One region of the Exiguobacterium sp. SH4S7 genome, then DNA from elsewhere that is predicted to be linked to it. Evidence: riboswitches for the same ligand, from Rfam matches in the RefSeq annotation. Region 1 holds a riboswitch; each other region holds the start of a gene.
The links. Region 1 has a riboswitch for thiamine pyrophosphate ahead of thiT (energy-coupled thiamine transporter ThiT). Riboswitches for the same ligand answer to the same signal wherever they lie in the genome.

Region 1 (4,602 bases):
AAAGAAGTCGTCAAGCAGCCGGCAGCTGCAGTCGAGCCGGAATCAGCGACGCCGAAGAAACAAAAGAAAAAGAAGTGGTGGCTCTGGCTATTGCTCGTGCTTCTATTGATTGGTGGCGGGGTTGCCGCGTATGTGGTTGCAGATGAAATGTCACGTGCCGTCGTGCCTGATGTCGTCGGTATGAGCGTCGGTGATGCGACGACTGAACTGGAAGCATCCGGATTCGTCGTTGAGACGACGGACCGAGTGAGTGACAACGTGTCTGAAGGCGACGTGATTTCGCAAAACCCGCAACCTGGACGGAAGCCGAAGCGTGGAACGGTCGTCACCATCGTCGTGTCTGCTGGGAAAGAGACGGTCGAGATGCCTGACGTCGAAGGGTTGTCTCAAACAGCAGCGGAACGAACGTTGAAAGATCTTGATTTCACAGATATTGAAATCCAATCCGAAGCGTCCGAAACGGTCGACAGCGGAGATGTGATTTCGCAGTCGATCACGCCAGGTGAAGAAGTTATCGCGTCGGAAGAGACGGTCACGCTCGTCGTCTCGACCGGCAGCAATAAAATTGAGCTCGCCAATTTGACGGGCTACACGTTCGAAGAGGCGTCAACTTATGCCGAGCAAAACAACTTGAAAATCGTGAAACGCGATGAGTATTCGACGAGCATCCCAGCGAATCAAATCATTCGTCAACTTCCGACGTCAGGGACGGCGGTCGACCCGGGAACGGAACTGACGGTCATCGTCTCACAAGGGGTCGAGCCGACCGACATCTCGATCGAGCGAGAAGTGGACGTCGAAATCGAACCGCCGGCAGAAGGTGAAGAGGCGGAGCCGGTCGAAGTCGTCATCCGTACCGTCGATGCCCGTGGTGAGATCGAAGTGTTGCGTGATATGATCACAGAAACGACGACGTATTCCTATACGCTCGTCATTGCTCCGGACGAAGTCGGTACCGCGACGATTGAAGTCGAGGGAGAAGTCGTTCGGACCGATACGGTGACATACGCCCAAGCAAAAGATTCACAATGAAGAGGTGGCGTGCGCGTCACCTCTTTTCTAAGGAGGAAACAGGATGAAAGGAACGATTATTCGCTTGCAAGGTGGATTTTATGATGTCATGACCGAAACGAAAGTTGAAATCAGATGTCGCGCCCGGGGAAACTTCCGGAACCGAAACATTTCGCCCGTCGTCGGGGACGACGTCGATATTCAAGACCAAGGGGACGGGACCGGCTACATCATGGCTGTCGATGAGCGGTCGAACCATCTCGTCCGTCCGCCGATCGCCAACATCGATCAGGCGTTTCTGCTCTTTTCCGTGAAAGAGCCGGCGTTCTCGTTCCATTTGCTTGACCGCTTTCTCATTTTGATCGAATCGAAGCAAGTTCACCCAATCATCGTGTTGACGAAGATGGACTTGTTGCTAGAAGCTGAAAAAGAAAAAATTAGTGCGGCGGCAGCGCTATACCGTTCGATCGGCTATCAAGTCATTGAGACGTCGACCGAAGACGGAGCTGGAATCGAGCTCATCCGCAGCGCGTTCAAAGACAAGACGAGCGTGTTCGCCGGACAGACCGGCGTCGGGAAGAGTTCGTTGCTGAACGCGGTCGCACCGGAGCTCGAACTCGCGACTGGTAAAATTTCGAAAGCGCTTGGCCGCGGGAAGCATACGACGCGTCACGTCACGCTCATCACACTCGCGGACGGGTTCGTCGCCGATACACCTGGATTCTCGAGTCTTGAGTTCCCGGAAGAACTTGAAGTCGAGGAGATGCGTTGGTGTTTCCCTGAATTCGTCTTGCGGCACGATGACTGTAAATTCCGTGGTTGCGCCCATTTGAACGAGCCAGGTTGTGCCGTCAAAGCGGCGGTCGAGGCCGGAGAAATCGCTTCCACCCGCTATGCGAACTATGTTACGTTTATGGAGGAATTAAAAGATAGACAACGGAGGTACTAACATGATTAAAATCGCACCATCGATCCTGTCGGCCGATTTTGCCAACCTTGAGGCAGAGGTCAAAGCGGTCCAAGAAGCAGGGGCCGATTACATTCATTTTGACGTCATGGACGGTCAGTTCGTGCCGAACATCTCGATTGGACTGCCGGTACTCAAAAGTTTGCGTGACAAGTCGGACATGGTATTAGACGTCCATTTGATGATCGACCAACCGGAACGGTTCGTCGAGGACTTCGTTCAAGCAGGCGCCGATATCGTCACGGTCCATGTCGAGGCGACAAACCATTTGCATCGCGTATTGCAACAAATCAAAGGAGCCGGCGCCAAGTGTGGTGTCGTCTTGAACCCACATACGCCGTTGTCATCAATCGAGCACGTGCTCGGTGATGTCGATATGGTATTGCTCATGACCGTGAACCCTGGCTTTGGCGGCCAAGCGTTCATCGAAGCGGTCGTCCCGAAGATCGCGGCGCTCAGCGAGATGCGCCAAGCGCGTCGTCTCGACTTCGAGATCGAGATCGATGGCGGGGTAAATCCTGCGACGGCAAAACTTTGTATCGACGCAGGTGCCGACGTCCTCGTTGCCGGTTCAGCCATCTATAACGAACCGAGCTATAAAGACGCAATCGATAGCATTCGCAACGCGTCTCGTGTATAATCGTCTGTAGAACAACAAATATTGTCGCAAGGGGTGTCACATCTGTGGCTGAGAGGCATGAGCTAACCCTTTGAACCTGTTCCGTTCACACGGACGTAGGGATGTGGCGAAAATGCACGTTGCTACACGATAGCAGCATGGCGTTTACGTCATGCTGCTTTTTGTCGTTCACTCATATCAAGGAGGGAATAAGATGAAACAACGTTTAAAACTACAGGCGCTCATTGAAATCTCGCTGTTCGCCTCGCTCGGACTGATCTTTGACATGCTCATCCCATATCGGTTGCCGCAAGGCGGAGCAGTCAGCTTGGCGATGCTGCCGATTCTCGTGATGGCTTATCGGCATGGATTGAGAGGCGGACTCGCGACAGGCGCGCTCGTCGGGACGCTACAACTGTTATTTGGGGCCTATATCTTCACGCCGGTCCAGTTTTTACTCGACTACACGGTCGCCTACGGCCTCGTCGGAGTCGCCGGCATCTTCGCCGGGCAAGTCAAACAGTCGGCAAAAGACGGCGCCAAGAAAACGCTCACGTTCTATTTGATTCTCGGGGCGTTGATCGGCTCGGCGCTCCGCTACGTTGCGCACGTCGTCTCCGGCATCGTCTTCTTCGCCGAGTATGCGGAAGGACCGGTCGTCTTGTACTCGCTCGGCTATAACTTGACGTATATGTTGCCGTCGTTCCTCGTCTCGGCGGTCGTGATCGTGCTCTTGTTCACGTCGGCGCCGCGTTTCGTGACGCTCGCGACACGGGACATCAGATAATGCGTGTCTTGATTGTGGCTGCGAGCCCGGAAGCGGTCCCTGAGCTTCCTCGGAACGCCGATTACGTCATCGGCGTCGACGGCGGCTATCATACGCTGCTCGACCGTGGGATGAAGCCGGACCTGCTCGTCGGTGACTTTGATTCGTTCACAGGCACCGTGCCGGAGGAAGCTGTCCGTTATCCGTCTGAAAAAGACGTGACCGACCTTGAGATCGCTCTCGAGGCGGCACGAGGGAAAGGGGCGGACGTGATCGACGTGTACGGTGCACTCGGGGGCAGACTCGATATGACGCTCAGCAACGTCGGTCTGCTCGAGGCGTACCCCGAGATGCGGTTGTTCGCAGACGGGCAAGAAGTGCGCCTCGTCGGAAAAGGGGACTATCGTCTCCCGCGTCGTCCTGACCATTACTTGTCGCTCGTACCTTGGAAACGGGCCTCGGTCTCGATTCGTGGCGTCAAGTACCCGCTCGAGAACCATGACGTCGTCAGCCATGAGGCGCTGACGATCTCAAACGAGTGGTCGGCGGAAGAGGCGGATTTGCTCGTTCATAGCGGCAACGTCTTGATTATGTATATAAAGAAATAAACAAAAAAAATCCCATCGGCGCATGCCGCTGGGATTTATTTCGTTCGTGTATGGTAATTATACGCGTTCAACGAGACCTGATTTAAGAGCGCGAGCTGAAACCCAAACTCGTTTAGGTTTACCGTCAACGAGAATGCGAACTTTTTGTACGTTTACACCCCAAGTACGTTTTGTCTTGTTGAGTGCGTGCGAACGGTTGTTACCTGACTTAGGTGACTTACCTGTTACGTAGCATTTACGTGCCATGCGTTTCCCCTCCTTTTTTATGTGGGTTCGTCCTAATAGACACTCGTTTATATTAGCATGGGTTTTTTCACGATGCAACTAGAAAATAACCGGATGACAAGAAAAAAACTTGACATTACGGATGAGGATTTTAATAATGAATGAGGGTTGCGGTTACAATTGACCGAGTTTAGGGGCATGTCCTTTTAATAACTAGGTACTTATTGTAGAATATACTGTAGGAATCATTCCGAATAAAGGAGGCTACTCCATATGGCAATTGAAATGAAGACAACATATGGCAATATTGATATCACGAACGACGTGGTCGCGACACTCGCGGGCGGTGCGGCGATGGAATGTTTCGGCGTCGTAGGAATGGCGTCACAAGCTCAACTGAAAGACG
Region 2 (4,602 bases), on a different contig from region 1:
CGATCACGACGGCACGGGAAGGCATGGACGACGAGGCGCTCGCCGCTCATCCGGATGCGGGTTCGGTCTTCAAGATCGATACGGACGTGAAAGGGATGCCACTTTATCGGTTTGGACGTTAAGGAGGGACGGCTATGGTGAAGCGATTGCTCGTGCGAGCGGGAATCGGATTGGCACTAGCGGCGGTGGCTCGGGTCGGGATTCAAAAGTTATTGGACGACCGGGCCCGGAAAGAAGACCATACGTATCTTGAACCAAAGTGGGACGAGACGCCGAGTGTGGATGCCGATAAGGATGATGACGAGGTCGGATTGACGCAACTCGATTCGATTTACCGGGCCGAGTGGCAGGCGAACACGTATCCTCGCTCCGAGGCGGAACGGAAAGCGTTAGAAGAATAACTGGTACGAAGAACATATCCAGAGCTTTTTCTTCGGCCGTCGGGGCCTCAGAAAAAGACAAATGGCCGCTAGATGGCGACCGTTTGCGTTGCTCGTTCGATGGCGCCCCGACTCCTGCAGGAAAGCAAACCAACGGAGACCCAGCAGCGACGTGAGTCGCGATGCGGCTCCGGGATTGCCTGCGGAAAGCGTGGGCGCTGGAAGGACGAGCGATAACAATCATGTTAGTCAACAAGAAAACACGCTCCTTTTGAGCGTGTTTTTTTGTTGACAACGGACGTGATCCCGTTCATTATCTAAAAAGTAATGATTACGATTTAAAGGTGGTATACATCATGAAACGAATTCCGATCACAGTCTTGTCCGGATATTTAGGAAGTGGCAAGACGACGTTGCTCAATCATATGTTGAACAATCGGGATGGTAAAAAATATGCCGTCATCGTCAACGATATGAGCGAGCTGAACATCGATGAGCGATTGATTGACGGGGCAGGTTTTTCACGGACGGACGAGAAGTTGGTGGAGCTGTCTAACGGCTGCATCTGCTGCACGTTGCGAGAAGATTTACTCGAGGCGGTCAGCGAGATTGCGAACGACCGACAGCTCGACGGCATCATCATCGAGTCGTCAGGTATCTCGGAACCGATCCCGGTCGCGCAGACGTTTACATATGCGGATGACGCCTTGGGTATCGACTTGACGAGCCGTGTGTATGTTGACGCGATGGTGACGGTCGTCGACGCATATCGATTTTTAAAAGACTTCAACTCGGGCGAATCGCTGCATGAACGGAAACAGGCTGTCGACACGGGTGACGTCCGGGAAGTCGTCGATTTGCTCGTCGATCAAGTCGAGTTTGCCGACATCATCGTCCTCAACAAGGCGGACCGGGTCACGGAACCGGAACTGCACGAGATCGAAAGTCTGTTGCGCGCGTTAAACCCGGCGGCGCGACTTTTGACAAGTACGTACGGGAACGTATTGTTGTCCGACCTGTTAGACGTGAACTTGTTCGACTTCGACCAGGCGATGCATGCCGCCGGATGGATCCAAGAGCTCGAGACAGACGACCATACCCCTGAAACCGAAGAGTACGGCATCAGTTCGTTCGTCTATCGCCGCCGCCGTCCGTTCCACCCGGAGCGTTTACATGCGTGGATCGAACAGTTCCCGGAAGAAGTCGTCCGGGCGAAAGGTTTTTTATGGATCGCCTCACGGAACGACATCGCTTGCCTGTTCTCCCAAGCGGGGTACGCGTCGACGCTCGAACATGCCGGCCGTTGGCTCGCGACGCTTCCTGACGCGGAACGAAAGCAGATGTTCGCCGCCGAACCAGAGCTTGAGGCCGATTACATCGAGCCGTACGGCGACCGCCAGACGGAGCTCGTCTTGATCGGTCACCGAATGGACCGCGTGCGCGTCGAGCTTGAACTTGACGCCTGTCTACTGTCAGACGAAGAGATGGCGTCAGACTGGACAACGTTACGGGATACGCTTCCAGGAAACGGAATCGCGACGTTTTCATGATTTAACCGTTTACAATTCAGAATCGAACGGCTATACTTTTGCTTGCATGAACAACCGCATACATTGGACTACACTAGGGGTGCTTCGGCTGAGATGTGAGCATGGCTCCAATCCCTTATAACTCGATCCAGGTAATACTGGCGTGAGGAAGTGTGGCACTTTTTCTGATGGATTGATGATTGGATAAGTGGCCGCATTCTCATGGATGCGGCTTTTTTGTGTAACCAAATAAAGGGGGAATCATCATGAATCAACAATGTGGAACGAGCCCGATCGTCGGGTTCCGCTTTACGCTAAGCCCGATGACGTCAGAGTTCATACCGGTCATCAAAGGAGCACTCAAAGAAACTGATTTAAGCAACGTCTGGAGGCACACGGACGATGTGTCGACCGTGATTCGCGGTCGGGCCGAGCACGTGTTTGACGTCGCGAAAGCAGTCTTGTCACACGCAACGAAGACAGGGACCCACGTCTCGATGAGTGGAACGTTCTCGGTTGGCTGTCCGGGTGACACAGCCGGGGACAATCTGCTCGACGTATCGAGTGAACCTGTGAACGGGCGGGTAGGTGCGCAATACGTCTCTTCACAGTTCGCGCTCTACCCGCTCGGTGATGATGATTACATGGACATCATCTATGAAGAGATCGATTTCGCGAAAGCACGGGGTGTGTTCAATGACGCGATGCATTATGCCTCAGGAATTCACGGAGACATCGAGCCGGTGTTCGCGTTTTATGAGGCGACGTTCAACCGTGTTCGCGAGAAGTCGAGCCACGTCGTCATGTCGGTCACGTTCAGTGTGAACAGTCCGTCACACGAGGGACGCATCGATGCTTAACTCATGGAAGTTGAAAGAAATCGTCTTGTTGTCGATTTTATCGGTCGTCTTTGCCGTCGTCTATTTGGCGTTCGTCCATGTGGGGAACTTGTGGGCCGGCTTGATCGGGCCGATCGCCTATGAATGGATTTTTGGGATTTGGTTCATCGTCTCGATTATTACCGCCTACATCATTCGAAAGCCAGGCGCCGCCTTTTTGTCGGAAGTGCTCGCAGCGTCGATCGAGATGATGATCGGCAATGCGATCGGTCCGCGCATCATCCTCGTCGGCATCATTCAAGGACTCGGCGCCGAAGCGGCGTTCGCACTAACCGGGTATAAGCGGTATGACTTGTGGGTGCTCATGCTCGCCGGATTCGGTGCGGCAGTGACGAGTTTCGCATATACGTACGTCATGGGAGGTCTCAGCGCGCTCAGTCCGACGTACGTGGCTTTGATGTTCGCACTACGGGCGACGAGCGGGATGCTCATCGCAGGGATCGGCGGGAAGATTTTGAGCGACTTGTTGCTTCGAACGGGTGCGCTAGAAGGGTATGCCGTCACCCGGCAGAGGAAGGCACATGGTTGAGACCGAGCGTCTGGCGTTTCGTTTCCCGGGGGAAGAACGCGACGTATTGACAGATATCACACTTCGTCTTAAGGACGGCAGAACGCTCATCACCGGGGCGAGCGGGTCGGGGAAGTCGACTTTGTTCGCCTTGTTCAATCGGCTCTACCCGGACAACTGTGATGGGATTGTGACGGGGCGATTGCATCTATTCGGTCGGTCCTATGCCACGTATCGGCCTGGCGAGGTGAATCGCCGCGTCGGGACGGTGTTTCAAGACCCGGACAGCCAGTTCGTCATGCAGACGGTAGAGGAAGAGCTGATTTTCACGCTCGAAAACTTTTCGGTCGCCCGAAGCGAGATGATGGACCGTGTCTCAGCGATTTTGCACGAGTTACATTTGTCCGATTATCGCCACCGCACCATCCATGATTTATCAGGGGGCGAGAAGCAGCAAATCGACGTCGCCTGTGCCTTGATCGGATGTCCGGAATGGCTCTTACTCGACGAGCCGCTCTCACACCTCGACCCGGCGACGGCACGTCGGTTCGTTCGCTGGCTCGACAAGTCCGCACGGAACGTCAATATCGTCGTCATCGAGCATCGTCCGTACATGTGGGGCGACTTCTTTGACCGGCACCTGGAACTCGTGAACGGAAGGATCGCAGGCGATGGATCGTTCGTCGTTCAACCGGATTATACATTTACGCCGATTGAAACGACACGGGGCACAAACACATTATTTCAGATACCGAAAGTGAATCACAAAAAGTTTCAACTTGCAGCGAGCAAAATCGCAGTGGCCCCCGGGGATGTGATCGCCATCCTCGGTCGGAACGGCAGCGGCAAATCGACGTGGCTAAAAAGCCTGGCGCGGCATCACCGTGAAGTCGGGCTCGTCCCGCAATCCCCGGCGCATTTGTTTGTGACGAGTGACGTGTCGCGGGAACTAGCATATGGACATAACCGTTCAATCGAGGACATGTTGGCACGCCTCGGGCTTGAACGTCTGCGTGACGCCCATCCACTCTCACTCAGTCACGGTCAAAAACGGAGACTCGCCATCGGGGTGATGCTTCTGTCGGGTAAACAACTGCTCGCGTTTGATGAACCGACGGCCGGTCAAGACGAGGCATCACTTCGAGCGCTCCATGCATTGATGGCTGAACGAGTCCGTGCGGGGCAGACGGTCTTGTTCGTAACGCACGATCTCAGTTTCGCCCGTGCCGCGAGCACGTATTATTTGATGAGTGACGGGAACTTGAGTGGGCCGTACGATGCGTCGA
Region 3 (4,602 bases), on a different contig from region 1:
CGCCGTTTCGACCGTCTGAACGAGATCAAACGTATCCGCCGTGCCGCAGATGAAGTAGAGCTTTAACCGCTCAACGATAGGCGATGGATTCAATGGAAACCACCTCCTTCGGGTGCTTGTTATACGCCCAATGATTTGTCGGTCCATGCCCGCTGCCGATCTGCAATCCGTGGGCGATGGCACTATGGATGAACTGTTTCGCCTTCTGCGCGGCTTCCGTAACGGTATGCCCGTTCGCGAGCTCCGCTGTTAGCGCAGCCGAAAACGTGCAGCCGGTCCCGTGCGTATCTTTCGTCAGCAACCGTGGTGTCACCATTCGAAACGTATCAGTCTTCGTCATGACTAGGTCTTCGGCGAGAGGACCGTCCAAATGACCGCCTTTCAACATGACGACGTTTGCCCCGTAAGACAACAAGCGCTCAGCTGCTTTCATACGATCAGTGAACGTACAAATCGTCAAGCCGGTCAACACTTCAGCTTCAGGGATATTTGGCGTGACGACCGTCGCCATCGGTAACAGCCTCGTCCGTAGCGCGGTGACGGCGTCCCGTTCAAGCAAGGTCGCACCGCCTTTAGCGATCATGACCGGATCGACGACGACATTTTGAAATCGATGCTGCTCGATTGCGTCCGCCACGACGTCAATCAACTCACGATTGAACAGCATCCCGGTCTTGCACGCCGAGATGATAAAGTCTGATCCGACTGCATCGAGCTGGCGTGCGACGAGGTCGGCGGAGACGGCTTCGACACCGTGCACGCCACGCGTGTTTTGAGCCGTCACCGCGGTCACGACACTCGTGCCAAATACGCCTAATTCTTGAAACGTTTTCAAATCGGCTTGGATTCCGGCTCCCCCGCCAGAGTCCGAACCGGCGATGGTCAAGACTTGAGGCCTCATCGCGCGAACACCTCGATTCGGTCGCTCGGCAGGTCAGTTGACGTCATGGTAGCGAGCGCGTTGAGAAAGTGGATTGGGAAATCCCCCGGACCCGTCGCTGCTTCACTCGCCAACTCGCCGCATCGTGCATATCCGGTGAGCGCGGTCGAGGTTGCCGTCATCACGTCCGGTTCAACAGCAAGGAACGCACCGACGACCGCACTGAGTAGACAGCCGGTGCCCGTCGTCTCTGTCATGAGCGGATGCCCGCCTGATATCTCGATCGTGACTGTCCCGTCACTCACAACATCCGTTGCTCCGGTAATCGCGACGACACATCCGTATCGTCTCGCCGCTTGTTCAGCGAGTTGTTGCGGATGATGTGTGCCGCTTCCGGCGTCGACCCCTTTCGTCGTCCAACCGGCATCGACAAGCGTGGCGACTTCCCCGGCGTTCCCACGGATGACCGTGACGCGGACGTCTCGCAAAATCCGTTCGACGACGTCGCGGCGGAACGGTGTTGCCCCGACACCGACCGGGTCTAGGACGACAGGACGTCCCGACTGGTTCGCCGCTTGTCCAGCACAAATCATCGTCGCTTCGGTCATTGCGTCAAGCGTCCCGATGTTCAAGACGAGGGCATCGCTCACCGTCGCCATGTCTGCCACTTCTTCGATCGCATCGGCCATGACCGGGGACGCACCGATGGCGAGCAATCCGTTCGCCGAGAAGTTGGCCACCACTATGTTTGTGATGTTATGGACGAGCGGTCGCTTCAACCGGACGGCTTCCCATAGATCCGGCCTCATTGTCCCACCTCAAGCGGCAGTTCCCACGATTCGAGTGTCCAGGCCATCTCCCAAAACGCGAGCTCATAGTAGCAACTTTTCAAAAACAGTTGCTGATAGCGAATCCGTTCTGACTCCGTCGCTTGTCCCGCCAATTCGTCAAGTCGCTCGATCTGCTCTTCGACGAGTTCACGGAACCATTCCGAACCGTACGTCGCAATCCAAACAGAATAGATCGGATGGTCTGGCTCTGCGTCCTTCAAGCGCTCCCCGATCTCGTAATACACCCAGTAGCATGGAAGAATCGCCGCGAGCACGTCTCCGAGCGTCGGGCCGGCTTGTTGCATATGGAGCGCGTATGCATAAGCCGTCGGAGCTGGTTCGAACGTCGTCCACTCCATGTCACTCACCTCGAGCATCGTAAAAAATTCCCGATGCAACTCGTGCTCCGCCTCGATCGTGTGGAGGGCGTGCGTCAAAAATCGGCTCGCCAGCTCCATCGTCGGGGCAAGTGTAGCGCCCTTCGCCTGTACTTTCGAAAATTGATTCAAGTAGTACGAGTCTTGCATCACGTAATGCCGAAACTTCGCCTCGTCGAGCGTCCCGTCTCCGAGCGCGCGGACGAACGGATGGTGGAAACTCGCCTCAAACAAGGCTTTGGCCTCTTGGCGGATGTGTGCGGTAAATGTCATCGTATTCTCCTCCTTTGTATGAAAAAAGACGCCGCCTCCCATAACGGAAGCGGCGTCGGCCATACACAAAGAGTGTGAGAAAGGACGTTTCGCCCACTTCCCTCCGCTAGCGTGAACTAGATCAGGTTCAAAGGGTCTGGACCTTGTCCATCTCAGCCGCGTCAAGCGACTCCCCTAGTGGCAAACATTATGAAATTCGGTCATCTTCGACCACATCATATCAATCTTTTTGAAAAATGCAAACCCTTTAACGCGAGAAGCGACGGTTGAGCGCGGTCCCAAAATGCGAGAACCGTTCCGTCCCGAGCTTACGACGGTTCGAGGCCGCGAACACGTAATAATCGACCTTCCCCATAAAATAAATCAAGCGCAGTCCTGCGATAAAGAACGTGATGGTCGTGCTGATCGCAAAGCCGACCCCATACCAATCGATCCCGCGCGATAGTAACGACAACGTGAACAAGGCGTTCAATGTGAAGAACGATAGGTTGACGAACAACGCACCACGCCGGTCCTCAAAATAAAGCAAGAGCAGCGTCAGTACGAGAATCATCGCGTTCGCGAACGCGGCGAGCGTCGTCATCCGGAAAATTTGACCGACTTCTTCCGGGACACCAATCCAACCGACGAACACACCCGCCATCAGGATCGCGAACAAGGTGACAACACCTTGACTTCGCCCAAGTCGGATCAATTCATTTTTCAACACCGTCGTCATCGTCTGCTTCGCCTTCTCAATTTGGTGTAACGCCCCGCCATAATTGATCAAGCCGTAAAACGTTCGGTAGCGCTCGTAAAACCTTGTCTCGACAGCGACGACGAACAAGAGCTGGGTCGGGATGATCGTCAAGTACGACCAGAACACAGCCGTGTCATAATACGGATTGAACACGAACGAATCGGCAATCACCATGCGACCTTCACCAAACCAAATGATGAAGTTGGTCACCCAGATCCCAAGCACGTATAACACACCAATCGCGAACAAGTCCGGATACTTATCAAAGTACCGGAAGTATGAAAACTCTCGCGTCGCATACCTGAGCGGAAACGTCCGAAGCATCGCGAAGAATAGCCCGAACAGCGTCACGACCATCCCAACGGTAAAGCCAAACAGAAGCTCGAGGCTCGATGGGTTGACCATGAGACGACTGATCAAATAGACGCTCGCGACTGAAATAACCCCGCCTAGCAAGAAGCTGTAAGCGACCGCTTGATAAAATTTGGCGGCGCTCAAGAACAAGAACATGACCCAGATGACGTTGATGGTCATGAATAAGACGAACAGGACGAGCTTATAGGCGAAACTGAGCGGTGAAATCAGCCAAAACACGCTATACATGACGACGGCAGCGAGAATCGTCACTTTTAACATGCCGGTGAAGACAGGAAAGATCTCATGGGCTTTCTTTTCATAAAACAAATCGGCCACGTATCGCGTGACGACGAGCTGCTGAAAACTAAATAGAATTTGCGAGAAAATGAACGCGTAAGACACGGATAGCATAAACAGTGTCCGTTCCTCGAGTGACAACATCGGCATCTGAAACGCCAACCATTGAATCGTACCGACAACGAGGATGACGATCAGCCAAGGGCCCGATGTGACGAGACCGGAAAACGTGTACGCCTTCAGTCTTGAAGAGTAATAGTCTTCTTGAAACAGCTTTTGTAACTTAAACCCGATGCCCGCCATACTGTTCCCTCCTCGCTTCATAGATGGCTTTATAGCGGTCGACGAACTGTTGCAATCGATAATACTGACGGACACGCTCGCGGCCGTTTTTACCGAAGCGCATCCGTTCGCGCGGATAATCCATCATCCATTCGACTTTGTCAGCGATGGCTTCCGGATGGACCGGAGGAACGATGAAGCCGGCCGGACCGAACGGATCGTCAGCGCGTCCGTAAAGTAGTTCCGAACAAGCCCCGACATCGGTCGCCACCCAAGGGATGCCAGCCGCCATCCCTTCTAAAATGGCAAGCGGCTGCCCTTCCGATATGCTCGTCAACAACAACAAATCAAATTTCGGCAACCAGTCTTGTACGTTCACTTTCCCGACGAGTTCGACATAGTCGGTCAGCCCGCTCTGCTCAATCAGTAGACGACACTCTTCGGCGTACTCTTCGTCCTCATCAAGCGGACCCATGATCGTCAGTTTAAACAGCCGATGGCGCTCTTGAAGGATTTTTGCGGAATAAATCATCGTCTTCAAATCCTTGATCGGAACGAGGCGGACGA
Region 4 (4,602 bases), on a different contig from region 1:
CTTGCGCAGGTCTTTTTCTCATATAGACGAGGACAGCGGTATAAAGCACCAGGTCCGCGAACAATAGAAAGTCGGTCGGTTGAATCAACGTCAGGAAGCCGCCGCCGACGTCGCCCATCTGACCAACGTCTGACAAAAGCGCGACCGACAACAGATTGCCGAAATAGCGGTAATACCAGACGTCGGAGATGAGGAGTGTGCTGTGTAGAAACAGCGAGGCGAATAAAATCCAGCGCCGTGTTTTCGTCTTCACGAGTAGAGCCCAGCTCGTCATCATGAGAATCATCCCGATATTGACGAGTAAAAAATGAACGTTGAACGCGCTCGCGGTCAAGACGCTGAATAAAAATAGTTTGGCAAGTGATAGTGACAGATAACTCCAATAATCAAGATATTTCATAAATAGCCTCCAAACGGTACGTACACGTCGTATTCTTTTTCATGTACCTGTTCGTAGGTGGCGGGAAACATGGGGGTGTGCGATACGGACGAAAAAAAGCGAGGCGAGCGCCTCACTTGATCAAAAATGTGTCCCGAAGCTCGATGATCGTGCCTTCCGGGGCTTTTAGTTTGCTCAAATGTCCATCGACGACGAAGTAGATGTTGCCGCCATGTTTCGGCAAGAACGTGACACCGAGCGCCTCGAGCCGACGGACTTCCGCTTCAAGGTCATCGACGTACAAGGCGAAGTGAACGGGTCCGGCCGCATGTTTCGAATACGGCGATAACGTCTCGTCGGTCTTCGCCGTCTGGAGTTCGATATAGAAGTCGCCGAGCTTGAGCCAACTGTTGAACGCCCGGGTATGGAAGTTGGGTGACTCTTGGACGAGCTCAAAACCGAGCGTTTCATAAAATTGCTTTGACGCCGCATAGTCGGGCGTTTGGATACAGAGATGGTGGATTTGTTTCATCGTGTCACTCCTTTGCTTTCATTTTAGCGAATAGGAGCCTGAAGCGGAACTTTTCTTGAACGAAGACGTATACGACACCGAGGAGGGATACATATGGAAATCCAATACGAATTGACGGAAGAAGACTACATTCACTTCAACTTGAGTCATATTAGACGTTCAAAGATAGGGAAGAGGATGCTATTCCTGCAGCGCATCATCGGGCCCGTCATCATTTTAGGTGGTGGCGCTTTGACGTTCGCGACATTGTTTCAAGATACGAGCTGGTGGCTGTTTGGGGTGTATGGCGTCATCAGCCTCATCTGGTTTCTGTATTATCCGAAGTATTTTGAACGGCATATCCGAAAACAGACGAAGCGGATGATTCAAGAACGAAGCAATGAAGGCATGATCGGCCCGCATACGATGGATCTGGATGAAGACGGTCTTCGTGACAAAAATGCGTTCGGGGAGACGAAAGTCTCATGGAGCGGCATCAAGGAAGTCGTCGAGGAAGCCGATTATGTGTATTTGTATAACTCGTCGGTCAGCGCCTACATCTTGCCGAAACGCGGGCAGGACATGGAGGAGGTACAACGATGGCTACCGATGCGTTGACGATTCAACCGATTGATGAGACGAACTTGGATGCGGTCGTCGCCTTGACCGTCGCACCTGGTCAGGCCCGCTTTATCGAAACGAACGCGGAATCGCTCCGCGAGATGGACGTCGACGTCAAGTACGCGTGGACGTGCTACGCGCTCTGTCGAGACAATCAACCGGTCGGCTTCATGATGGTCGGGGCCGAGAACAAGGTGGAGCGTTACGTCTGGCTCGACCGCTTTATGATTGATATGGATGAGCAAGGGAAAGGCATCGGGTCAACATTTTTGCAACTTGCGATTGAGTGGATGCAAGAGCGATTTGATGTCGATGACCTCATCCTCAGCCTCCATCCGACGAATGAACCGGCGAAACGGTTTTATGCGAAGGGCGGATTCGAGGACAGTGGCTTGATTGATGAAGCGAACGGGGAAGAGATTTGGGTGTATCACGTGAAGCAGGGACAGCCTTCCTAAGTCGGCCGTCCCTGTTTTGGTGGTTGTTGTTCAATTATCGCTTCACCGTGAGCGGACGCAACTGTTTGACCCGCGCCAAGACGATCCAGCCGAGGATGGCTCCAGTCATGCTCGAGGCGAGGAAGGCCGGGAAGAAGAACAGCGCCCCAAACTCAGAACCCATTAAGATTTTCGCGTATGGGACGGCGATGAGCGAGGCAATGACGCCCGTCCCGATGACTTCACCGAGCGCAGCGAAAGCGACCCGGTTCGTCCGCACGTAAAATAGTCCAGCAAGCAAGGCGCCGATCATACCACCTGGGAAGGCGAGCAACGACCCGGTCCCGGTCATGACACGGACAAGTCCGGTCACGAACGCGACGAGGACGGCACCAATCGGACCGACGGTGACGGCGGCGATGACGTTCACCATATGTTGCACCGGATAGGCCCGGGCGACACCGGTCGGGATGGAGATGAATAAGGAGCCGATGATGGCGATGGCGATGAGCATCGCCATCCAAGTGAGTTGTTGAATACGCATGAAGTGTCTCCTTTCAAAATGAAAACGCACTTCTCCAAGTGGAAAAGTGGCGTGGACAGACAGACGTATCCAAGCCACTTCCCTACGCTGGTATGAGCCAGATCAGGTTCGAAGGGTCCGGCAGTTGCCGTCTCAGCCCGAAGGCTCCCCTAGTGGTCGTTTATTGGTTTGAGTATAGCATAACGTTATTTTGTTGCCTCAATTTTTCGCGGTCGGAAGATGAAATAAATGATACCGCTATACAGGGCGTATAAAAACAGGGAAAACATGAGATTGATGACCCACGGGAGTGTACCCATAAATACGGTGACCGAGGCGTTACGGAACCAGCCGAGTGAAAGACATAGTCCGACAAAGCTGAGCACGATCGTCGTCCAAAAGCTGATATCTGGACGTCTCGACACACGGCGAACGACTAGACCAATTATGAAGCTGAAGACAGCCGTCGCACCTAAATACATATAGAGTAGCGCATCGACCGGGTATGAATAATAGACAACGTCCATATTATTTCCTCCTAAACGAAGTGTGGTGAAAGGAAGTGAGGTCAGTGAGGGATGCCATCCCATGGCGTGACGAGTCTTACCGTGAACAGTTCGAGCACTGGCTCGATGGTCACGTGCCAGGCGTGACGTGGCGGGTTGTGAAAGATACCGATTTGACATACTTGATGTATGGAGAGTACGGGGCAGACCGTTACTACGCCAAGGCGGTGACAGCAATCAGTGGTGGCGAGGCTGAACTGTCGATGCATCTAGCCGAACGGCATCCGGGACTCGTCCCGGAGGTCATCGCCATTGCCGCGACACGCAACTGGCTACTTATGCGAGACATCGGCGGGTATGCACTTCGTGAATACCCTAAGCACAGTCGGTACAAAGCGGCTGTGCGTCAATATGCGAAACTACAGAGAAAAGAAGCGAATTACACGGATACGCTTTTGGCCTACGGTATCCCGGACCGGCGTCCGGCTCGTCTAAAAGAAGAGATACGGACGTATTTACCCGAGTTATGTACGGGGTTAGATCGAGATAAGGCAGAGGCGGTGCTGGCGCTCCAAGACGAACTCCTCACCATGTGCGACGAGCTCGCGACTGGGGTGCCGATGAGTCTCGAGCACGGCGACTTACATGGCGGCAACATCTTTTGGCGCAAACAGACGGATGACTTATGTATTCTCGATTGGGGCGATGCGACCGTCACCCATCCGTTCTTCAGCGTCCGTGTGTTTTGGAACGCGCTCTACGACTTGTTGCCAGAAGACGATGAAGTCGCATGGTATGAACAGATTCAGAAGATGCGTACCGTCTACTTGGCTGAGTGGGAAGGTGTAGCGCCTCGGGACGTGCTATGGCGCCATTTGTTGATCGCTGAAGAGCTCGGTTGCGTGTATCGGGCGCTGTCGTGGCATGTATATGTGACCAACTATCGGTATGATCCGTCCGAGTCAGCCGATAAACCGGCCCAATGGCTCAACTTGTTCCTCGAGTATCGGGACTTGAAACGTCGCGGTACGTGATCACTCGTTCTTCTCGAGCAGGTTTTCATAATCCGTCTCGTTCCAAAACAGCTGGGCGATTGACTCCGGTGCTTTCAAAATCTCACCGTCTTGGTCGTAGACGATAGCGTAGCCGTTTTCGATCTCAAAGACGATCAAGTCGGCCGTCACTTCCTTGACGCCGTTCCCGGCAATGATGACGTTCTCGATTGGGTCGCGTGCGACTTGAACTCCCCATTCGTCGAGCTCGACGATGAGCGCTGACGTGTAGGCATGGCGGTCGTAAATCGATTGAAACTCGTCTTGCGTCAATGTGACGTCGGTCGGGGGGGCACTCGTCCCGTATTTGCGCTTCTCAATCTCCTCAACGAATTGCGTGAACGACTCTTCTTGCCAAAAGAGTGGTGCGACCGACTCGGGACCGTTGGCGATCTCACCGTCTTCATTCTCATAGACGGTCGCGTACGTGCCGTCGTCGAGCTTGAACGGATAAATATCGGCGTATGTATGATGGATCCCGTCCCCGGCGATGACGACGCGTTCGAACGTCTCACGGAACGGTGTTAGCCCTTGGGTTTCGAGCGCTGCTAACAAGTCTTGGGCAGTCTCGTG

Region 2: another riboswitch for thiamine pyrophosphate. It lies ahead of EVJ29_RS03935 (YkoF family thiamine/hydroxymethylpyrimidine-binding protein); the one in region 1 lies ahead of thiT (energy-coupled thiamine transporter ThiT).
Region 3: another riboswitch for thiamine pyrophosphate. It lies ahead of tenA (thiaminase II); the one in region 1 lies ahead of thiT (energy-coupled thiamine transporter ThiT).
Region 4: another riboswitch for thiamine pyrophosphate. It lies ahead of thiW (energy coupling factor transporter S component ThiW); the one in region 1 lies ahead of thiT (energy-coupled thiamine transporter ThiT).

What each region holds. Positions count from the first base shown of each region.
Region 1 is NZ_SJUT01000002.1:165,413-170,014, reverse strand. It holds gene pknB (Stk1 family PASTA domain-containing Ser/Thr kinase) at 1-1,032, shown strand, start outside; gene rsgA (ribosome small subunit-dependent GTPase A) at 1,076-1,960, shown strand; gene rpe (ribulose-phosphate 3-epimerase) at 1,962-2,618, shown strand; TPP riboswitch at 2,638-2,737, shown strand; gene thiT (energy-coupled thiamine transporter ThiT) at 2,812-3,384, shown strand; gene EVJ29_RS04960 (thiamine diphosphokinase) at 3,384-3,971, shown strand; gene rpmB (50S ribosomal protein L28) at 4,029-4,217, opposite strand; gene EVJ29_RS04950 (Asp23/Gls24 family envelope stress response protein) at 4,470-4,602, shown strand, end outside.
Region 2 is NZ_SJUT01000001.1:780,102-784,703, forward strand. It holds gene EVJ29_RS03915 (SMP-30/gluconolactonase/LRE family protein) at 1-122, shown strand, start outside; gene EVJ29_RS03920 (hypothetical protein) at 135-401, shown strand; gene EVJ29_RS03930 (GTP-binding protein) at 737-1,930, shown strand; TPP riboswitch at 1,996-2,096, shown strand; gene EVJ29_RS03935 (YkoF family thiamine/hydroxymethylpyrimidine-binding protein) at 2,176-2,769, shown strand; gene EVJ29_RS03940 (ECF transporter S component) at 2,762-3,337, shown strand; gene EVJ29_RS03945 (ABC transporter ATP-binding protein) at 3,330-4,602, shown strand, end outside.
Region 3 is NZ_SJUT01000003.1:361,701-366,302, forward strand. It holds gene thiE (thiamine phosphate synthase) at 1-132, opposite strand, end outside; gene thiD (bifunctional hydroxymethylpyrimidine kinase/phosphomethylpyrimidine kinase) at 71-901, opposite strand; gene thiM (hydroxyethylthiazole kinase) at 898-1,689, opposite strand; gene tenA (thiaminase II) at 1,686-2,360, opposite strand; TPP riboswitch at 2,442-2,546, opposite strand; gene pelG (exopolysaccharide Pel transporter PelG) at 2,608-4,056, opposite strand; gene pelF (GT4 family glycosyltransferase PelF) at 4,037-4,602, opposite strand, start outside.
Region 4 is NZ_SJUT01000003.1:402,268-406,869, reverse strand. It holds gene EVJ29_RS08845 (LTA synthase family protein) at 1-400, opposite strand, end outside; gene EVJ29_RS08840 (VOC family protein) at 513-911, opposite strand; gene EVJ29_RS08835 (YcxB family protein) at 1,005-1,508, shown strand; gene EVJ29_RS08830 (GNAT family N-acetyltransferase) at 1,490-1,969, shown strand; gene thiW (energy coupling factor transporter S component ThiW) at 2,004-2,492, opposite strand; TPP riboswitch at 2,555-2,653, opposite strand; gene EVJ29_RS08820 (hypothetical protein) at 2,678-2,998, opposite strand; gene EVJ29_RS08815 (aminoglycoside phosphotransferase family protein) at 3,043-4,011, shown strand; gene EVJ29_RS08810 (hypothetical protein) at 4,012-4,602, opposite strand, start outside.